4 regions of the Mesorhizobium sp. 43Arga genome follow, and region 1 is predicted to be linked to each of the others. Evidence: predicted binding sites of a transcription regulator. Region 1 holds the regulator's gene; each other region holds the start of a gene.
What was found. Region 1 encodes LexA, which represses DNA repair genes until DNA is damaged. Its sites were predicted from a motif close to TGTTCNNNNTGTGTTCNG; they were not measured.
Positions count from the first base shown of each region.

Region 2: a site for LexA is predicted at 2,875-2,892, ahead of ACWGS8_RS18725 (DNA recombination protein RmuC). Genes of this name have one in related genera too.
Region 3: a site for LexA is predicted at 3,029-3,046, ahead of ACWGS8_RS01505 (helicase-related protein). Genes of this name have one in related genera too.
Region 4: a site for LexA is predicted at 1,930-1,947, ahead of dinB (DNA polymerase IV). Genes of this name have one in related genera too.

Region 1 is NZ_JBSKBO010000003.1:168,307-172,843, forward strand. It holds gene gltX (glutamate--tRNA ligase) at 1-459, opposite strand, end outside; gene ACWGS8_RS13460 (ComEC/Rec2 family competence protein) at 564-3,014, shown strand; gene lexA (transcriptional repressor LexA) at 3,008-3,745, opposite strand; gene ACWGS8_RS13470 (GntR family transcriptional regulator) at 4,124-4,537, opposite strand, start outside.
Region 2 is NZ_JBSKBO010000005.1:110,693-115,229, forward strand. It holds gene ACWGS8_RS18700 (GNAT family N-acetyltransferase) at 1-171, opposite strand, end outside; gene fmt (methionyl-tRNA formyltransferase) at 168-1,121, opposite strand; gene ACWGS8_RS18710 (PIN domain-containing protein) at 1,166-1,591, opposite strand; gene ACWGS8_RS18715 (plasmid stabilization protein) at 1,588-1,839, opposite strand; gene def (peptide deformylase) at 2,291-2,821, opposite strand; gene ACWGS8_RS18725 (DNA recombination protein RmuC) at 2,925-4,196, shown strand; gene ACWGS8_RS18730 (class I SAM-dependent methyltransferase) at 4,193-4,537, opposite strand, start outside.
Region 3 is NZ_JBSKBO010000001.1:318,024-322,560, reverse strand. It holds gene phbB (acetoacetyl-CoA reductase) at 1-610, shown strand, start outside; gene ACWGS8_RS01515 (FAD-dependent oxidoreductase) at 659-1,858, opposite strand; gene ACWGS8_RS01510 (TetR/AcrR family transcriptional regulator) at 1,990-2,571, shown strand; gene ACWGS8_RS01505 (helicase-related protein) at 3,215-4,537, shown strand, end outside.
Region 4 is NZ_JBSKBO010000002.1:751,839-756,375, reverse strand. It holds gene ACWGS8_RS10145 (hypothetical protein) at 47-331, shown strand; gene ACWGS8_RS10140 (sterol desaturase family protein) at 289-576, shown strand; gene dinB (DNA polymerase IV) at 652-1,899, opposite strand; gene ACWGS8_RS10130 (DUF899 domain-containing protein) at 2,109-2,822, shown strand; gene ACWGS8_RS10125 (winged helix-turn-helix transcriptional regulator) at 2,886-3,308, opposite strand; gene ACWGS8_RS10120 (dihydrofolate reductase family protein) at 3,421-4,008, shown strand; gene ACWGS8_RS10115 (SDR family oxidoreductase) at 4,129-4,537, shown strand, end outside.

The sequences.
Region 1 (4,537 bases):
GGTCTCGCCCTCGGTCTGCGCCTTGATGCGGATGGCGCCCTTGGCGCCTGCAGGCGCCTCTGAGGGGGCGCGGTCGCGCCACTGGCCGTTGTAGCGCGGCGGCAGGCCCTTGGCCCGTGCTGCCTCGCGCATTGCCTCAAGCTCGGCAGGTGTCTCGTAGCTGTAGTAGGCCTTGCCCAGGCGCACGAGTTGCTCCGCGACTTCGCGGTGGCGCGGCGCGCGCTCGAATTGCGAGACCGCGTCGCCGTCCCAGCCAAGACCGAGCCAGGAGAGGCCGTCGAGGATGGCGGCCGTCGCGGCGTCGGTCGAACGCTCGCGATCGGTGTCCTCGATGCGCAACAGCATCGTGCCGTCGGTGTGCTTGGCATAGAGCCAGTTGAACAGCGCCGTGCGCGCGCCGCCGATGTGCAGGTAACCGGTGGGCGAGGGGGCAAAACGGGTGACGACCTTGTCGGACATGAAACTCTCGGAAACCATCTGAAGCGGGGTGTGCGGCTGCGCGGACTTTCGCGCGCCCGGCGTTCATGTAGCATAGGGCGACAGGGGTGCAAGGGGCAGACCCGATGGCTGGACGAGGCCGGGACTGGGAACAGGGCGAGGACGCCAGTGTTGGCGTCAGCGAGCGGTCCCTGTTTGCAGCCCCCCTGGCGAACCCACTGCCATCGCCTCTTGTGCGGGTGCCCGGGAGCCAGCCGCCGCATGCGGATATTCCGGCGATACTTCCGTCGCCTGCCTCAGGCCGGATTGTGCGTGTCCGGCGGCAACTCGGCAGGGTTTCCTGGCCTCGCCTGCGCCACGGTGCGGCGAGCGCAGCGGAGCTCGAGCTTGACCGGGGCGTCGCCTTCCTGCTGGTGCCGGTTTGTCTGGCCGCTGGTGCGATCGGCTATTATTCGCTCGCGGCGGAGCCTGATTTTGCAAAGCCTGTCGCGGTCGTCGTGCTGATGGCGGTCTGTGCGCTTGTTTCGCGCTCCTGGCCGAAAACCCATCTGGGCTTCATGGCGGCATTGTTGTGTGCGCTTGGCCTGCTTGCCGCCAAGGTCGAGACATGGCGTGCGGGCACCCAGATGTTGGGTTCGGAAATCTCGACGCAAGTGACCGGCCGCGTCGTTTCGCTCGACCGGATGGAGACCGGCCGCATCCGGCTGACCATCGACGTGACGTCGACCGCGCGGCCGAAACTGCGCTATGCGCCGGAAAGGGTCCGGCTTTCGGCGCGAGACATCCCGGCGGACATGACCGCCGGTTCCTTGGTCACCGGCTACACCAAGCTGTTGCCGCCAACCGGTCCGGTGCGGCCCGACAGCTACGATTTCTCGTTCGACAGCTATTTTGCCGGCATTGGCGGCAGCGGTTTCTTTCTCGGCAATCCAAAGCTTGTCTCCGCCACCAACGACGAGATGCCGCTCACGGCCCGCCTTTTCTCAGGGATAGAAAATGCCCGTGAAGCCATCGCCGACCATATCAGGGCCACGGTCGGCGGTGCTGAAGGTGAGATCGCGGCGGCGCTGATCGTCGGCGTGCGCGCCGGCATTCCCGATGAAATCAACGAGGCGATGCGGCGCACTGGCATCTATCACATCATCTCCATTTCGGGACTGCATATGGCGCTGGTCGCTGGCACCATCATGGGTCTGCTGCGCGGCGGCTTCGCGCTGTTTCCGGATTTTTCCGCGCGTCGGCCGGTGAAGAAATACGCGGCCGCCGCGGCCCTTTTCTCGATCGCCGCCTATCTCGTCATTTCCGGCGTCGTCGTCGCTGCCGAGCGCAGCTTCATCATGCTGGCGGTGATGCTGATTGCCGTGCTGTTCGATCGCGCAGCGCTGACCATGCGCAATCTGGCGATCTCGGCGATCGCCGTCATTGTGGTTTCGCCGCATGAGGTCGTCGGCCCGAGCTTCCAGATGTCCTTCGCCGCGACCGCGGCGCTGATCGGTGCCTATGCCGGCTGGGCGGATCATCATGCGGGAAAGGCGAGACCGCCACCGCCAAAGCGATCCCTGCCGGGTTTTCTCACGCGAAAATTCCTGCTGGCGACGGGCGGGTTGGCGATGACCTCCATCATCGCCGGCTGCGCCACGGCGCTGTTTGCCATCTGGCATTTCCAGCGAGTGTCGCCGCTCAGCCTGTTCGCCAATCTGGCCGTCATGCCGATCGTGTCAGCCGTGATGTTCCTGGCCGTTGCCAGCGCGTTGCTGATGCCATTCGGATTGGATGCGCCGACCCTCTACCTGATGGGCAAGGGCCTGACGGCGATGATAGCCATATCGGCGTGGATATCGGAACGCTCACCGGTCGATGCGGTCGGGCTGATTTCGCAGCAATCCGTCCTGCTGGTGACCATCGCCCTGGTCATCGCGACGATGGCGACGACCTGGCTGCGGCTCGCGGCACTGCCATTCGCGCTTGCCGGCCTGCTGACTGTATCGGATACGCGCACGCCCGATGTGCTTATCTCGGAAGATGCGCGGCTGGTCGCACTGCCGATCGGCGGCGGCGAACTCGCGGTCAGCCGGGCTCGCCCGAACGAGTTCACCGTCGACAATTGGAAACGCGCGCTGGTGTCCGAAACCATCGTCGTGCCGGAGATGTTCGACAAGGCGGACGGGCAATTCGACATCGCCGATGCCGTCAATCTGCCGCCGGGAGCACCGTTCTACTGCACGGATGGCGTCTGTCTTGCCCGGCACCCATCCGGTGCAATCATCGCGCATGTCGAAGACCGCGAGGACACCTGGAAAGCCTGCGGCTTCGCCGATTTGATCGTCGTCAATGACGCGACGGGCTATGATGCCTGCCACAATCCGCTGGTTCTTGTCGTTACCAAGCGGCAACTTGCCCGCAAGGGCAGTGCCGCCGTCTTCTTCGACCGCCAATCGGCGACCGGTCCGCCAATCATCAGCTTCGCGGTGGACGGGCCGTATCGGCCCTGGCACGAGCAGCGAAAGTTTTCGCGTGAGGCGAGGGGGCTGCCGCCCTATCAAAAATCCGAAAAGCCGGCCGTTCCTGCTCAGTAGCGCCTGATCAGCCCGACAAGCTTGCCTTGCACCTTGACCCTGTCCGGCCCGAAAATCCGCGTCTCGTAAGCCGGGTTGGCGGCTTCAAGGGCAATCGAGGCGCCCTTGCGGCGGAACCGTTTCAGGGTTGCTTCCTCCTCGTCGACCAGCGCCACGACGATCTCGCCCGGGCTTGCCGTGTCGGCGTTGCGGATGATCACCGTGTCGCCATCAAAGATGCCGGCCTCGATCATCGAGTCGCCCTTGACCTCCAGCGCATAGTGCTCGCCGCCCATGATCATGTCCGGCGGCACCGAGATCGAATGCGTCTGGTGCTGGATGGCATCGATCGGGACACCGGCGGCGATACGGCCCATCACCGGGATCGACACGGCAGAGACCGCGTCGTCGTCATTGCCGGCCGCCGGCAAGCGCGATGGCGCCGGCTTGATCTGGCGACCAAGGCCGCCCTGGCCGAGACTGCCCTGGATGACGCTCGGCGAGAACTTCTTTGCCGCGTTGAGGCCGGGTGCGATCGAATCCGGCAGCCGCAGCACTTCCAGCGCCCGCGCCCGGTTGGGCAGCCGGCGAATGAAGCCGCGTTCCTCCAATGCCGTGATCAGGCGATGGATGCCTGACTTGGAGGCGAGATCGAGCGCTTCCTTCATCTCGTCGAAGGATGGCGGAATACCGCTTTCCTTGAGCCGTTCATGAATGAACATCAGCAGTTCATGTTGCTTGCGTGTCAGCATGGCGGCCCCCCAAGGCATTGAACGACGGGTTGAACCAGAATCGAAAAACAAACCCAGAACAAACACTATCTGTTCCAGTTGTGTTCTGCAACTGTTTAAAGTTTAATGAATTTGTTAAGACGTCGGAAATTTTTTGCCCCTGGGAGCGGGCAGCGATCGACCGCTTCCGCTGCCGTTACGTGCATTGAAATCATTTTGGTTAATGGCCTGTGGCCTACTCCTGAATGCGGTTTGGCATCAGGCATTTGAGAGGCGTTCACGGGCCGGATTTGTATGGTTTGTCGATCCATTTCCGGCGGAACGAAACGAAATCAAAACGCCAACGATCACTGGCTTTGGGCAGGCTCGACCGCTGGGATCGGGACAACCGCGGCAGCCTCATCCGGAAACGGCTTTCAGGCTGCCGGCGCGCGCAGTGTAGGTGTTGGCACCACTGTCTTCGCTGTGCACATAGACATGCAGCGTGTAGCCGATATGCGCTGTCATTAGCGCCTTGGCCCGCTCCACATCGCGATCGAGCGCCGCTTCCATGATCGCGGTGTGATGCTCGATGGCGATCGCCTCGCGCAAAGCGTCCATTGCCTCGCCATAGCCATCCTTGAGGCCGGCAGCCGCCCGCAATGTCGGCGCCAGGCCGAGAAACCGATGATGCCGCCGTAGCTGATCGGCGATCGTCGAGCGGAAGCGCAACAGCCAGTTGGACGTCGCCGCGCTCAACAGCGCCGCATGGAAGGCCTCGTGGCTCTCGTCCCATTTGTCGACGGCCGCATCGGAAGGGTCGTCGACCGCGGT
Region 2 (4,537 bases), on a different contig from region 1:
GCCGACCGCCTGGCCGTCTTCTTCCGCCACCAGTTCGACGACGGCGTCGCCGCCGGTGACCAGCGCGTCGACCAGCCCGGCCTCCGCCTGCTGGCCGAAGGCGTGTTCCTCGACGAGGCGAATGGCCTCGCGATCTCGCGGCGTCGCCGCGCGTATCGACATCATGCTCATGAGAACGTCATTCCTTTTACGATCTTGGCTCCGCGCAGGAATTCCGACGCGGCAGCGGGCTTTCCGCCCGCACGTTGAACTTCGACCAGCCTGATCGCGCCTGCCCCGCAGGCGACCGTCAGCCGATCATCGAGAATTCCTCCCGACTCGCCCAAATCTTCCGAAGGCGACAGGCCATCGGACAGCGTCGAGCGAAGCAGTTTCAGCCGTTCCATGCGGCCGCCAATGTCAATCTCGGACCAGGCGCCGGGAAAGGGCGACAGGCCACGAAGGTGGTTGTGGACCTCGGCCGCGGGCCGGGTCCAGTCCACGCGCGTCTCGGACTTATCGATTTTTCTGGCGTAAGTCACCCCTTCCGCCGCTTGCGCGGTAAATGTCAGGATGTTCCCTTCCAGCCGCGCCAGCGCTTCCACCATCAGGCCAGCACCGACGCTCATCAACCGATCATGCAGATCGCCGGCTGTCATATCGGGGTCGATGGCGCATTTTTCAAGCAATCCCACCGGGCCGGTGTCGAGACCCTCTTCCATGCGCATCACCATCACGCCGCTTTCCAGGTCACCGGCCATGATGGCGCGCTGGATGGGGGCGGCGCCGCGCCAGCGCGGCAAAAGCGACGCATGGCCGTTGATGCAGCCAAGTCGGGGTGCGTCGAGAATTGCCTTCGGCAGCAGCAAACCATAGGCGACGACCACGGCGATATCGGCCCGCAGGGCGCTGAAAGCGGCCTGCTCGGCCTCGCCCTTGAGGGATGTCGGCGTGCGCACCTCGATGCCCAGCCGCTCGGCCTCGCGCTGCACCGGCGAGGGGGTCAGTTCCAGCCCGCGCCGGCCGGCCGCGCGCGGCGGCTGCGTGTAGACGGCGGAAACCTCATGTCCGGCCTCGGCGATCGCGCGCAACGTCGGCACCGAAAACTCCGGCGTGCCCATGAAGATGACGCGAAGGGGCATTTTTCTTCGGATATCCTGTTTCTGACTGCGCGCCGTGAGCCGGCTCACGCCCCCGCTTCAAACGGGTTTACCAGCTTCAGGTCAAGCCCATCGAAGTCGCGCACATTGCGCGTTGCAAGTGTCGCATCATGGGCGAGACAAATCGCGGCGATCATGGCGCCGGAAAGGCTGACGGGGCGCCCGATCTTTTCCCGCGTTGCCCGCAGCCTGCCGGCAAGTCGAGGGATCGAACCGGAAAACTCCACGATACGTCCGGCGAACTGCTGCGAAATCAGCCGATCGAGCACGCGAACATAACGGTCCGATCCGGTCTTATTCAAAAACCGCTCGGCACCGAAAGATTGCTCCATGATGACTGGTCCGCACATATAGAGCGCGAGAAGGTCCTGTTTGCGGAACCAAGCGGAAACATTCGAATCGGGCACAGGCTTACTGGCTTCGGAAACAATATTGGTATCGAGGACAATCACTCGAAATCCTCGACTTGACGACCGAAGTCGCGTTTCCTGTCCGCTTCGATCTCGTTCATTATCTCGGAAAATTCATCGCCGATTGCATTTTCAGAAGCGAATGCCGAACGAATGGCATCCCATGCGGAAAGCCCAGGCTCCGGCTTGGCTTCCTTTTCGGCGACCATGCCTTTGCGCAGGAGATCGATCGCCTTGCTCGACAGGCTCTGGCCGCCTTTGCGCGCCGCTTGTTCGATTTCGCGCTTCAAGGGGTCCGGAATGTCTCTGATCAAGATATCGCCCATAGCCATCTCCGCAAATTGATATCACTGATATCATCTCGGCGGCCCTTGATCAACAAAAACTCCGATCCTTTCGCGGCAGCGACCTAGAGAGTTCGTTAACTCTTTCACCAATAGTTTGGGCGCATAATTCGAGCACCTATCCCTAGGAGCCTCATATGCAGCGCGATCAAAAACCTTTTGGGAAACGTAGGGCACCCTTCGCCGAGTTCAAAACAGTTGAGGAACAATACGAGAAAGGCGAACTGTCGAGGCGAAGGGAAAGCAATTTCGCCGTCTACGTCACGCCTCTGCTGGCAGCGGCGATCGTCATAGTTTTGATTTTCTCTCCCGAGTCTCGTGCGCTTGCGATCGAAATCGGTGCGAAAGGAATCGAGATAGGCAAAGATGGGTCCTGCGCGGGCTGCTCGAATGAGGCCTATCCCACCAGCTTGCCCGGCGCCTTGTCCTTGGCGAGCTTCTTGAATTTTTTCACCACCATGTCGCGCTTCAGCTTCGAGATGTGGTCGATGAACAGCACGCCGTTGAGATGGTCGATCTCGTGCTGCAGGCAGGTCGCCATCAGCCCCTCGGCCTCCATCTCCTGCAATTTGCCGTCGCGGTCGAGATATTTCACGCGAACGGAAGCCGGGCGCTCCACCTCGGCGTAATAGTCGGGAATGGACAGGCAGCCTTCCTCGTAGACGGAGCGCGCCTCGGCGCTTTCCAGGATCTCCGGGTTGATGAAGACATGCGGCGCCGGCGTTTCGTCTTCCTTGGCGAGGTCGATCACCAGCATGCGCAGCGGTTCACCGATCTGGATTGCCGCCAGCCCGATGCCGGGCGCGTCATACATGGTCGCCAGCATGTCGTCGGCCAGTTTGCGCAAAGGCGCGTCGACGCGTTCCACCGGCTTGGAAACCTGGCGCAGGATGGGATCTGGAAGGATGATGAGCGGCTTGATCGGCATGGCGTCCCACGTAAGACGTCCAGCGAAAAGCGTCAACCGGGGCTTCCCGCCTGCGTTCACGTTTTGATCTGTGCCGGGCCGCCGAATCGGCTATGCTGTCCACATGAATGATCTGAGCACCATCCTTTCGCAGCCCGTCGCACGGCTTGGCGCCTCGACGATCACGCTCGGCCACGCCCTGGCCTTCGGCGTGTTGTTGTTTCTCGGCCTGTTCTTGGCGCTGGTCGTCGCGCTGTGGCGGTCGGCCAAGGCGCGCGCGGTCGCGGCCGCGGAAGCCGCCGACCACGCCCGCGACGCCGAGGCGCGGATGGCCGGCATCTTGCAGAGCCAGGCCGAGATGCAGGGCCGCATGGGCGCCATCGCCGAAGTGTTCGGCGCGCGCCAGGCGGAGTTGACGCAGTCGATTGGCCAGCGCCTCGACGCCATGACCGGCCGTATCGGCCAGACCATGACCGAGCAGACCAAATCCACGCATGAAAGCCTGGCGAAACTGCAGGAGCGGCTGGCGATCATCGACACCGCGCAAGGCAACATCCAGTCGCTCGCCGGCCAGGTCGTGCAGCTGCAGGCCATCCTCTCCAACAAGCAGACGCGCGGCGCCTTCGGCCAGTCGCGCATGGAGGCGATCGTCGCCGACGGCCTGCCGCATGGCGCCTATGAATTCCAGGCGACGCTGTCGAATGGCAGCCGGCCCGATTGCCTGGTGAAGATGCCGAACGGCGCGCCCTCACTGGCCATCGATGCCAAGTTTCCGCTGGAAGCCTGGAATGCCATCCGCGCCGCCGACGGCGCCGACCTGCAGAAGGTCGCGTCCCAGGCCTTCCGTCGCGACATCGAGATCCATGTCCGCGACATCTCGGAAAAATACCTGATCCAGGGCGAGACGCAGGACACCGCTTTCATGTTCGTGCCGTCGGAATCGGTCTTCGCCGAAATCCACGAGAATTTCGAGGCGATCGTCCACAAGGCGCACCGCGCCCGCGTCGTCATCGTCTCGCCGTCGCTGCTGATGCTGTCGATCCAGGTTATCCAGGCGATCCTCAAGGATGCCCGCATGCGCGAACAGGCGCATCTGATCCAGGGCGAGGTCATCCGGCTGATGGAGGATGTGGCGCGCGTCGACGAGCGCGTGCGCAAGCTGCAGGGCCACTTCGGCCAGTCGGCCAAGGATATCGAGGATATATTGGTCTCGACATCGAAAGTGACCAAGCGCGGCCAGAAGATCGAGGCGCTGGAGTTTGGCGCGCAGGCCGATGGCGATGCCGGTCCGGAGACGCCGTCACGGGCGCAGGCGGCGAAACTCGAGCCCGGCCCCCGCGTTGCCGATTCAAAGACCGGGCAGCTCAGGCTGCGCGTCGTCGAAGGCGACGACTAGGCCACGGCCACGATGACGTGCGCCTGGATTTTGGCGGCAACCGCGCCGCTGCCATGCCTGGCCGCAATCGCGGATGCGGCATAATCCGTTGCGGCGTCGAGGTTTGCGGGGTCCCTGGCCTCGATTTCGGTGCGAAGCACCGTTCCCTGGCAATAGGCGACGGCCGGAATACGCGGCGAGGGGGCACGGCTTTGTTCGGCTCTCGTCTCGATCGCCACATCGCAGAAGCCGGCCTCTTCCAGGTCGCGGCGGATCAGGGCCTTATCATGATAGCCATGCGGCGTGCGGGCCAGGAAGCGCGGCGGATCGTTCGGAAACATCCTTGCCAGCGCATTGGTCAC
Region 3 (4,537 bases), on a different contig from region 1:
GGCGGCGAAGTTCAAGGCCGAGACCGACATTCCGGTCTACAAATGGTCGGTCGCCGACTATGACGCTTGCGCCGCCGGCATCAAACAGGTCGAGGCCGACCTCGGCCCGGTCTCGGTACTGGTCAACAATGCCGGCATCACCCGCGATGCCATGTTCCACAAGATCACCCGCGACCAGTGGAAAGAGGTCATCGACACCAATCTGTCGGGCGTCTTCAACATGACGCATCCGCTGTGGAACGGCATGCGCGATCGCAAATTCGGCCGCGTCATCACCATCTCGTCGATCAACGGCCAGAAGGGCCAGGCCGGCCAGGTCAATTATTCCGCCGCCAAGGCCGGCGACATCGGTTTCTCGAAGGCGCTCGCCCAGGAGGGCGCTCGCGCGGGCATCACCGTCAATGTCATCTGCCCTGGCTACATCGCCACCGAAATGGTCAAGGCCATCGACGAGAAGGTGCTCAACGAGCGCATCCTGCCGCAGATCCCGGTCGGCCGCCTCGGCGAGCCGGAAGAGATCGCGCGCTGCGTCGTCTTCCTCGCCTCGCAGGATGCCGGCTTCATCACCGGCTCGACCATCACGGCCAATGGTGGCCAGTACTTCGTCTGAGACGTCCCGACGCTCGGCGGAGGTCTGCTCGCCTGACAATCGCAATTGTCAGGCGGCGAGTTTTAGCTTGGGTCCGGCTTTGGACTTGCCGGCCTCCAATGACCTCGGCGTGCCTGAAGGCGCGGGCAGCCGCGCGAGCGGCGCCCGGCTGAGCCCTGACAGTTTCAGCGCAACGCGACGCTTCAAGAACGGGCTGAGGTTCAGCACGGAGAGGGCCAGATTGCGCAGGAACCGCTTCACCGGATTGCGAGCAAGCGCCATGTCGGTCATCCTGCCCGCAAGGCCGAGTACCTCCTGAGCAGCCGGCCGGCGTAGTGTTTCATAAAGGTCGAGTTCCGCCTCGGAACGAATGCCGTTCACCACATCGCCAAGCAACTGGCCAAGCACGACCGCATCGATGATACCTGTGTTCATGCCTTGCCCACCGGCCGGGCTGTGGACATGGGCGGCATCGCCCATCAGGAACAGACGGTCCTTGCGATAGGCCCGGACGAGGCGATGATGAACCCGGAATCGCGAACTCCAAGTCACGCCGAGCACCCGGGCTCTCTTTCTGGTCGGCCCGCGGCGGTCGAGCAATGCCTGTATATCTGAGACCTCAGGCTTTTCCGGAGCCTTATCCATTGTTGCTACGACCCGGTACGATCCATCCGGGAGCGGAGCCACCACCACCAGTCCGGCCGGAGCAAAGAACAGCGACACCTCGGTCGGCCCCACGGGCCATTCGAGACGAACGTCTGCCAGCACAAACGAGCCGTCATAGGCCTCGCCGTCGAACTCTATACCTGCCGACTTGCGCACTAGGCTTTGCATGCCGTCGGCGCCGACGACGTAGCGCGCCGATATAATTTCTTCCTGGCCGTTTTCGATCACTGTCACGTGCGCGCGGTCACCGTCTTGAGTTACCGCCACGGCCTCGACTTCGCGATGAATCGTGCCGCCCAGGGCAGATATCCGCTCGGCGAACACCTGCTCTGTCAGGTTCTGCGGGAGCATCATCAGATAGGGATGCCTAGATGGGAGTCTGCCGAAATCGAGCTTGAGCAGCGCCACGTTTCGGTCGCGTATGGTGAAATCTTCCAGCCTCACAGAAAGTTCACTCAGCCGCTGGGTAACGCCGAGCGGTTCGAGCGATTCCAGCGTTTGCGCATGGATGACACCGGCGCGCGACGTCTGCAGACCGTGGGGAAGCTTTTCGATGAGCACATGATCTACACCGGCCTGATGCAGGGCAATAGACAGCGCCATGCCGGTAGGCCGGCACCGATGATGAGGACTTCAGTTTTCTCGGGCAGCATTTCCATCTCCATTTATCAACAGTCGTTGACTTTTAGCGAGCCGCATTGCATTTGTCAACAGTCGTTGACATATATGTCTTCATGACCGAGAATCAGCCGAGGAAAATCACCAAGTCAGACCGCACGCGGGCTCAAATCCTCGAAGCAGCGCGCCAGCTTTTCGCCGAGCACGGCTATGACGGAGCCTCAATCCGTGACGTTGCAGCCCAGGCCTCGATCGATCCGGCGATGGTGATGCGCTATTTCCACAGCAAGGATGAACTGTTCGCCAGGGCGGCTGTCGTGGATCTACGGTTGCCGGATCAACGGATAGATCCCGCCACTATCGGCGAAACGCTGATCAGGCGCTTCCTCGTTAACTGGGAAGGGCCGGCCAACGGTCCCGGCATGATAATCCTGCTTCGCTCGGCCGCGTCGAATGAGCATGCAGCCGAGAAAGTCCGCGAAGTTTTCGCCAACCAGGTGAAACCGATGGTCGCTTCCATAGGTGATCCGGCGGATGCCGGCCGTCGTGCCGGACTGGTTGCCACTCAGTTGCTTGGACTGGCGATGTGCAGGTATCTGCTACGGCTCGGGCCGGTGGTGGCACTGTCCCACGAAGAGATCATCAAGAATGTTGGCCCGGCACTGCAACGCTACGTCATGGGCCACGACGCGCGCTGACGCATCGAATTCATCTATGGGCACCCTTGTGCCAAGCTAGGGCCCAAGAGTGGAGCCATCTGAACTCCGGCTGTGCACAACACTTCGGTCAGCCTGTGAATCCTCGGTGGATAAGCTGTTCACAACACAAGATATTGAGGGAACAAAACGGGAAAATTCCTCTGGCGCTGATTTGTCGCCGATTCGTTCCGGCTTTGAGCGGAAGTTAACGTTAATGGCCCGGATTCAGTTGTGTTTTCTTAACGGTGAATTTAGAAAGATTAATAATTTCATAATCTTGAGCGGTAGCCATCGAGCCACTCCTTTCATTTGCCGGCAAACGTTAAGGATAAGGCTCACCCAGCATAAAACGGGCCAGTTCGACGATTCAGCATGTGGTGAGACTCAGCATCACAAAATCCATATGTAGCCGTGAACAAAAGCTGAATCTGAGCGAGTCGCCGATTCGTAGCTGATTCGTTCCAGACTCGTTCCGTCAGTTAAGCAGCAGCCAATTTAGCGCCAGATAGAGTTGCCTTCGAAGCCGCCGGTGGAACATTCCGCTTTCGCTTCGCGCCCGAAATCCCTATGTGTCGGCTGTCATACCCGCCAGTTGAGGCACGCTCCCGACAACCAGAGGCCAGAAAGCCTTATTTCCAGGTCGATGAACATCCAGCCGAAACACACTGAGCCGCTGATCCTGTCGGGCCGCGACGTGACCGCCGTGCTTGGCCCGACAAACACAGGCAAGACCCATCTCGCCATCGAGCGCATGGTGGCGCACGAAACCGGCGTCATCGGCCTGCCGCTCAGGCTGCTGGCCCGGGAAGTCTATACACGTGTTTGTGAAAAGGTCGGCGCCCACAAAGTGGCGCTGATCACCGGCGAGGAGAAGATCCAGCCGCCAAGCGCCAAATATTCGGTCTGCACCGTCGAGGCCATGCCGCGCGAGACGGATGCCGCCTTCGTCGCCATCGACGAGGTGCAGCTCGCCGGCGATCTGGAGCGCGGCCACATCTTCACCGACCGTATCCTGCATCTGCGTGGCCGCCAGGAAACGTTGCTGCTTGGTGCTGCCACGATGCACGGCATCCTGCAGCGCCTGCTGAAGGGCGTCTCGGTGGTGACGCGGCCAAGGCTGTCGCACCTGGCCTATGCCGGTTCTAAGAAACTAACCCGCCTTCCGCGCCGCACCGCGATCGTCGCCTTTTCCGCCGACGAGGTCTACGCCATCGCCGAGTTGATCCGCCGCCAGCAGGGCGGTGCCGCCGTCGTGCTCGGCGCGCTTTCGCCGCGCACCCGCAACGCCCAGGTGGCGCTGTTCCAGTCAGGCGATGTCGACTATCTTGTCGCCACAGACGCCATCGGCATGGGTCTCAACCTCGATCTCGACCATGTCGCCTTCGCTCAGAACCGCAAATTCGACGGCTACCAGTATCGCAATCTGACGGCGGCCGAGCTTGGCCAGATCGCCGGCCGCGCCGGCCGGCATCTGCGCGACGGCACTTTCGGCGTCACCGGCCAGGTCGACCCGCTCGACGAAGAGCTGGTCAAGAAGATCGAGAGCCACGACTTCGATCCGGTGAAGGTGCTGCAGTGGCGCACCGCCCATTTCGACTTCGCCAGCCTCGATGCGCTGAAGCGCTCGATCGAGACCAACGCGCCGGTCGAGGGCCTGACGCGCGCATTGCCGGCGGTCGACGCACAGGCGCTCGAATATCTCTCCCGCGACGAGGACATCCGCGCGCTCGCCACCGATGCCAAGCGCGTGGCGCTGCTGTGGGAAGCCTGCGCGCTGCCCGACTACAGGAAGATTGCGCCTGCCCAGCACGCCGACCTGATCGCCTCGATCTACATGGACCTCGCCCGTCATGGCCATGTCGACGAAAACTACATGGCCGAGCAGGTGCGCCGCGCCGACACCACCGAGGGCGACATCGACACGCTGTCGCACCGCATTGCCCAGATCCGCACATGGACTTTCGTG
Region 4 (4,537 bases), on a different contig from region 1:
ATGCGTCGTTTCTGGGGCGGCGTCGAAATCAGATGGGGCGTCCGGAATGCAACTCGGTCTGATCGGCTACTACAGCGATTTCGTGGTCTATCCGCTGGCGATCGCCCTGTTGGGCGTGGCCGGGCTGATCGAGGCCGGGGAAGAGAGCGCGCCGGACTGGATCGGCACGATGCTGATCTGTCTCGGCCTGTGGACGTTGATCGAATACGTCCTGCACCGCTTCGTCTTGCATCACGTTCCCTACATCAGGGATCTGCGCGACCGTCATCACGTCGAGGAGCGCATCCGGTGGGCACGCCGACCTGGCTCAGCCTCGGCGTGCATGCGTTGATCGCGCTGCCCGTTTGGCTGCTCTCGGATTTCGCGACCGCCAGCGCGGTCAGCTGCGGGCTGATGCTGGGCTATCTCTGGTACATCAGCGTCCACCACATGATCCATCACTGGCATCCCGCCCATCCCAGCTATCTCTACACGCTCAAGCGCCGCCACGCGGTGCACCACCATATCGACGACAACGCCAATTTCGGCGTGACGTCGCTGTTGTGGGACCGGGTTTTCGGCACGGCGCGGTTTTGAGGCGTCTCCCGATCCCGGCTCGCACGGCAATTTCGCATTTTCTTGGCAAGCCATGAGGGACGGACGCTCCCGCACTCACAGTTCCTTCTCCGCCAGCTCCCTGAATTCGTCGGGCACCGAGCGCGCCGCTTCCAGCGCCACCGTGCCGTAGCCGACCGCCTGTTTGCCAAAACGTTCGCGGATCTTGTCGATGGCGCGGTCGGCACCAAAGCGGGCGAGGCCTTTTTTGCTACCGGGCCGGCGCTTCTCGTCGGCGAGGCCGAGCGGCAGGTCGAGCTGCAACTCCGTGCTCTCCCAGAGATGCGAGACCGAGATCGCCAGCAGCGAGATCGTCTTTTCCCGTGGATGGTCGGCGAGCACGCCGCGCACCAGGTCGCCGGCGATCTCGGCCAGTAGGGTGGTCGCCGAGATCGGCTGGTCGAGCGTGATCGAGCGCGAAACAGTGCTGAGATCGGCAAAGCGCACGCGCACCGTCACCGTGCGGCCGGGCCGCGCCTTGGCGCGCAGCCGGCTGGCGACGCGGTCGGCCAGATGCAGCAAGGTGGGCACGATCACCCGTGCCACGGCCGGTTTCTGCCCGAGCGCCGATTGCGCGCCGGCCGAGTGCGCCCGGCGCCTGGTCTCCAGTTTCCTCGGGTCGCGGTTCCATGCGAGAGCGGCGAGCTTTTCGCCGGCGGCGGGACCAAGCAGCCGCGTCAGCGCGCCGCTATGCGTCCTCGCCAACTGGCCGATGGTCTCGACGCCGATCTCGGCCAGCCTTGCCTTGGTCGCTGGGCCGACGCCCCACATCAGCGAGACCGGCAGATCGTGCAGGAAGGCGAGCTCGGTGCCAGGATCGACCACCACCAGCCCATCGGGCTTGGCGACTTGCGAGGCAATCTTGGCCAGATGCTTGGTGCGCGCCACGCCGATCGAGATCGGCAGGCCGAGTTCAGCCCGCACGCGGCGGCGGATCGCTGTGGCGATCTCCCGTGGCGAGCCGAACAGATGCGTGCAGCCGGCGACATCGCAGAAGGCCTCGTCGATGGAAATGCGCTCGACCACCGGCGTGAAATCGTCGAGCACCTTTATCGCCGCGTCGCCCAGCCGCTGGTAGTGGCTGAAATTGCCGCCGACGAAGATCAGTTGCGGGCAAAGCTCGCGCGCCTTGCGCCCCGGCATGCCGCCGCGCACGCCGAAGGCGCGCGCTTCATAGGAGGCGGCGAGCACGACGCCGCCGCCGACCGCGATCGGCTTGCCGAGCAGCGACGGGTCGAGCAACTGCTCGACCGAGGCATAGAAGGCGTCGAGATCGGCATGCAGGATGGTGGCTGTCGTTTCCATCCGGCTGCATATCCACGGTTGCTGATGGATTGGAACAAATAGAGAACATAACATGTACATCTGTCAAGCGGCATGTCCGCGCCCGGCTGGATCAGCTGAGCCCTTCCCACGAAAATTGCACAGCCAATGTCGGATCGCGGTTTTCAACGCCGTCTTCAAGACGGGCAACGAGGCCGTCAGCACATGCCTGAGTGCGCAAGGAGCACGACATGACCGACCATATCATCGCGCCTTACTCGGACTGGTTTGAAGCGCATAAATCGCATCTCGCAAAAGAGAAGGCGCTTACGCGCCAGCGTCAACAACTCGCGGCGGAGCGGCGCGCGCTGCCGTGGCTGCGCATCGACAAGCTCTACGAGTTCGATACGACCCAGGGAAGGAAATCCCTGGCCGATCTCTTCGAAGGCCGCAGCCAGTTGATCATCTATCACTTCATGTTTCCGCCCAATGCGGACTATCGCTGCACCGGCTGTTCGTTCCTGTGCGACCACATCGACGCCGCCGACCAGCATCTCAGGCATCACGACGTGTCCCTGGTCGTCTGCGCGCGCGCTCCCCTGGCCGAGCTCACGGATTTCAAGGCGCGGATGAATTGGCGGTTCGATTGGGTTTCGTCATTCGGCAGCGATTTCAATTTCGACTTCCAGGTGTCGTTCACCGAGGACCAGATCAAAGCGGGCAAAGTGCTGTTCAATTTCGAAGAGGTCGCGATGACAGGCAGGGATCGCGGCGGCACGACCGTTTTCTACCGGGATGGCGACGGCACGGTCTACTGCACTTTCCAGGTGCGGGGCCGGGGCGGCGAGAACCTGATCGGGACCTATAGCTATCTCGACCTCACGCCCATCGGCCGCAATGAAAACGGGCCGTCGCATACGCTGGGCGATTGGGTCCGCCTTCATGACGAGTATGATGATCGCTGATGATCCGACATCGCGTGCGGTTGCGCGGCCAGGCCTCGGGCCATCCTTCAGGAGCTTCGGCGATCATGTGTTCGCCAGATGCTCGGCCCGCAGCGCCGCCTTCATCCGTTCCAGCGCCGGCTCGCCGCCGGCCGCCAATTCGTCGGCGGTGCGGGCGAGCTGATCGTCGGCCTTGCGGTGCTTGCTGCCCCAGGCGCCGAGCGTGGCCAGCACCGGCAACAGGTCGATGCCGGCTTCCGTCAGCCGGTAGATCGCCTTCAGCCCGTGGCTCGGATCGTCGCTGCGGGTGAGGATGCCTTCGTCCTGCAGCGTCTGCAGCCGCTCGGCCAGCGTGCGCGAGGAGATGCCTTCATCCGACTGCAGGAACTCGCGAAAATGCTTTTTCCCGGCGAAGACCAGGTCGCGGATGATGAGCAGCGTCCAGCGGTCGCCGAGCAGTTCCAGCGACAGGTTGATCGGGCAGCCGGATCTTTCGCGCGTCGACATGTCTATGGTTCCATTATTAAATCACTTTACTATTGACACCATTCTCCGCATACGTCAAATGGTTCCAAAAGTAAAGCAAATTCACTTGAGCTGGACAAATGAGGAGACGACGATGAAGAAGCTCATCTTGCAGATGCAGATGTCGGTCGACGGTTTTGTCGGCGCCAATGACGACCATCGCTGGCAGCTCTGGGAATGGGGCGACGACATTGGCTGGGACGAGGAGCTGAAGCGCGACTTCAACAGCGTCTTCGCCAGCATCGACACCATCCTGCTCAGCCGCAAGATGGCCGAAGAGGGCTATCTCAGCCATTGGGGCAATGCGGCGAAGAAGTTTCCGCGCGATCCGTTCTACGCCTTCGCCCAGCGCATCGTGGAGGTCCGGAAGGTGGTGCCAAGCGACAGGCTGAAAACCTCGCGATGGGAGCGCACGACGGTGGTGAGCGGTGACCTGCCGCGTGAGGTCAACACGCTGAAGGCGGGCGAGGGCGGCGATATCATCGTCTTCGGCGGCGCCGGCTTCGCCTCGTCGCTGATCGCCGCCGGGCTGGTCGACGAGTTCCAGCTGTTCATCAACCCGGCCGTGCTGGGCGCCGGCCGCCGCATCTTCGACCAGGGCGGTTTCCGAAACCTGCGCCTGCTCGGCTCGAAAGCCTATTCCTGTGGCATGATCGTCAACCGCTACGCCCCGGCGCGGTGATTGGCACGGCGAAGGTTCCTGTCAAAAAACTGTTTGGGCAGAATCCTTTGCCCTCGTCTCTTCGTCTTCAAGGTGCGGTCGCCGGTGTGACGGCCGCCTCAATCCCAGACGGAGATGACGATGATCCTGGTGACGGGTGCCACGGGGCTGAACGGCAAAGCGATCATGCGCGAGTTCGCGCGGCACAGGCATGAGGCGAGGGCGCTGGTGCGCGATGGGGACCGGGCGTCAGTGGCGGGGCTCGGCGGACTGGCCGGCGTCGAACTGGTCGAGGGCGACATGCGCCGGGCGGACACGCTTGGCGCGGCACTCGACGGCATCGATCGCGTGCTGATGATTTCGACCGCCGCCGACGACATGACGGAAACGCAGTGCCGCTTCGTCGATGCCTGCAGGCAGGCCGGTGTCGCGCATGTGATAAAATTCTCCGGCGCGGAATCCAACATCGGCTACGACGCGACGAGGTTCCGCTTCACCCGCATGCATGAGGAGGTCGAGCGCTATCTGGAAGCGGCCGGCATGGCCTGGA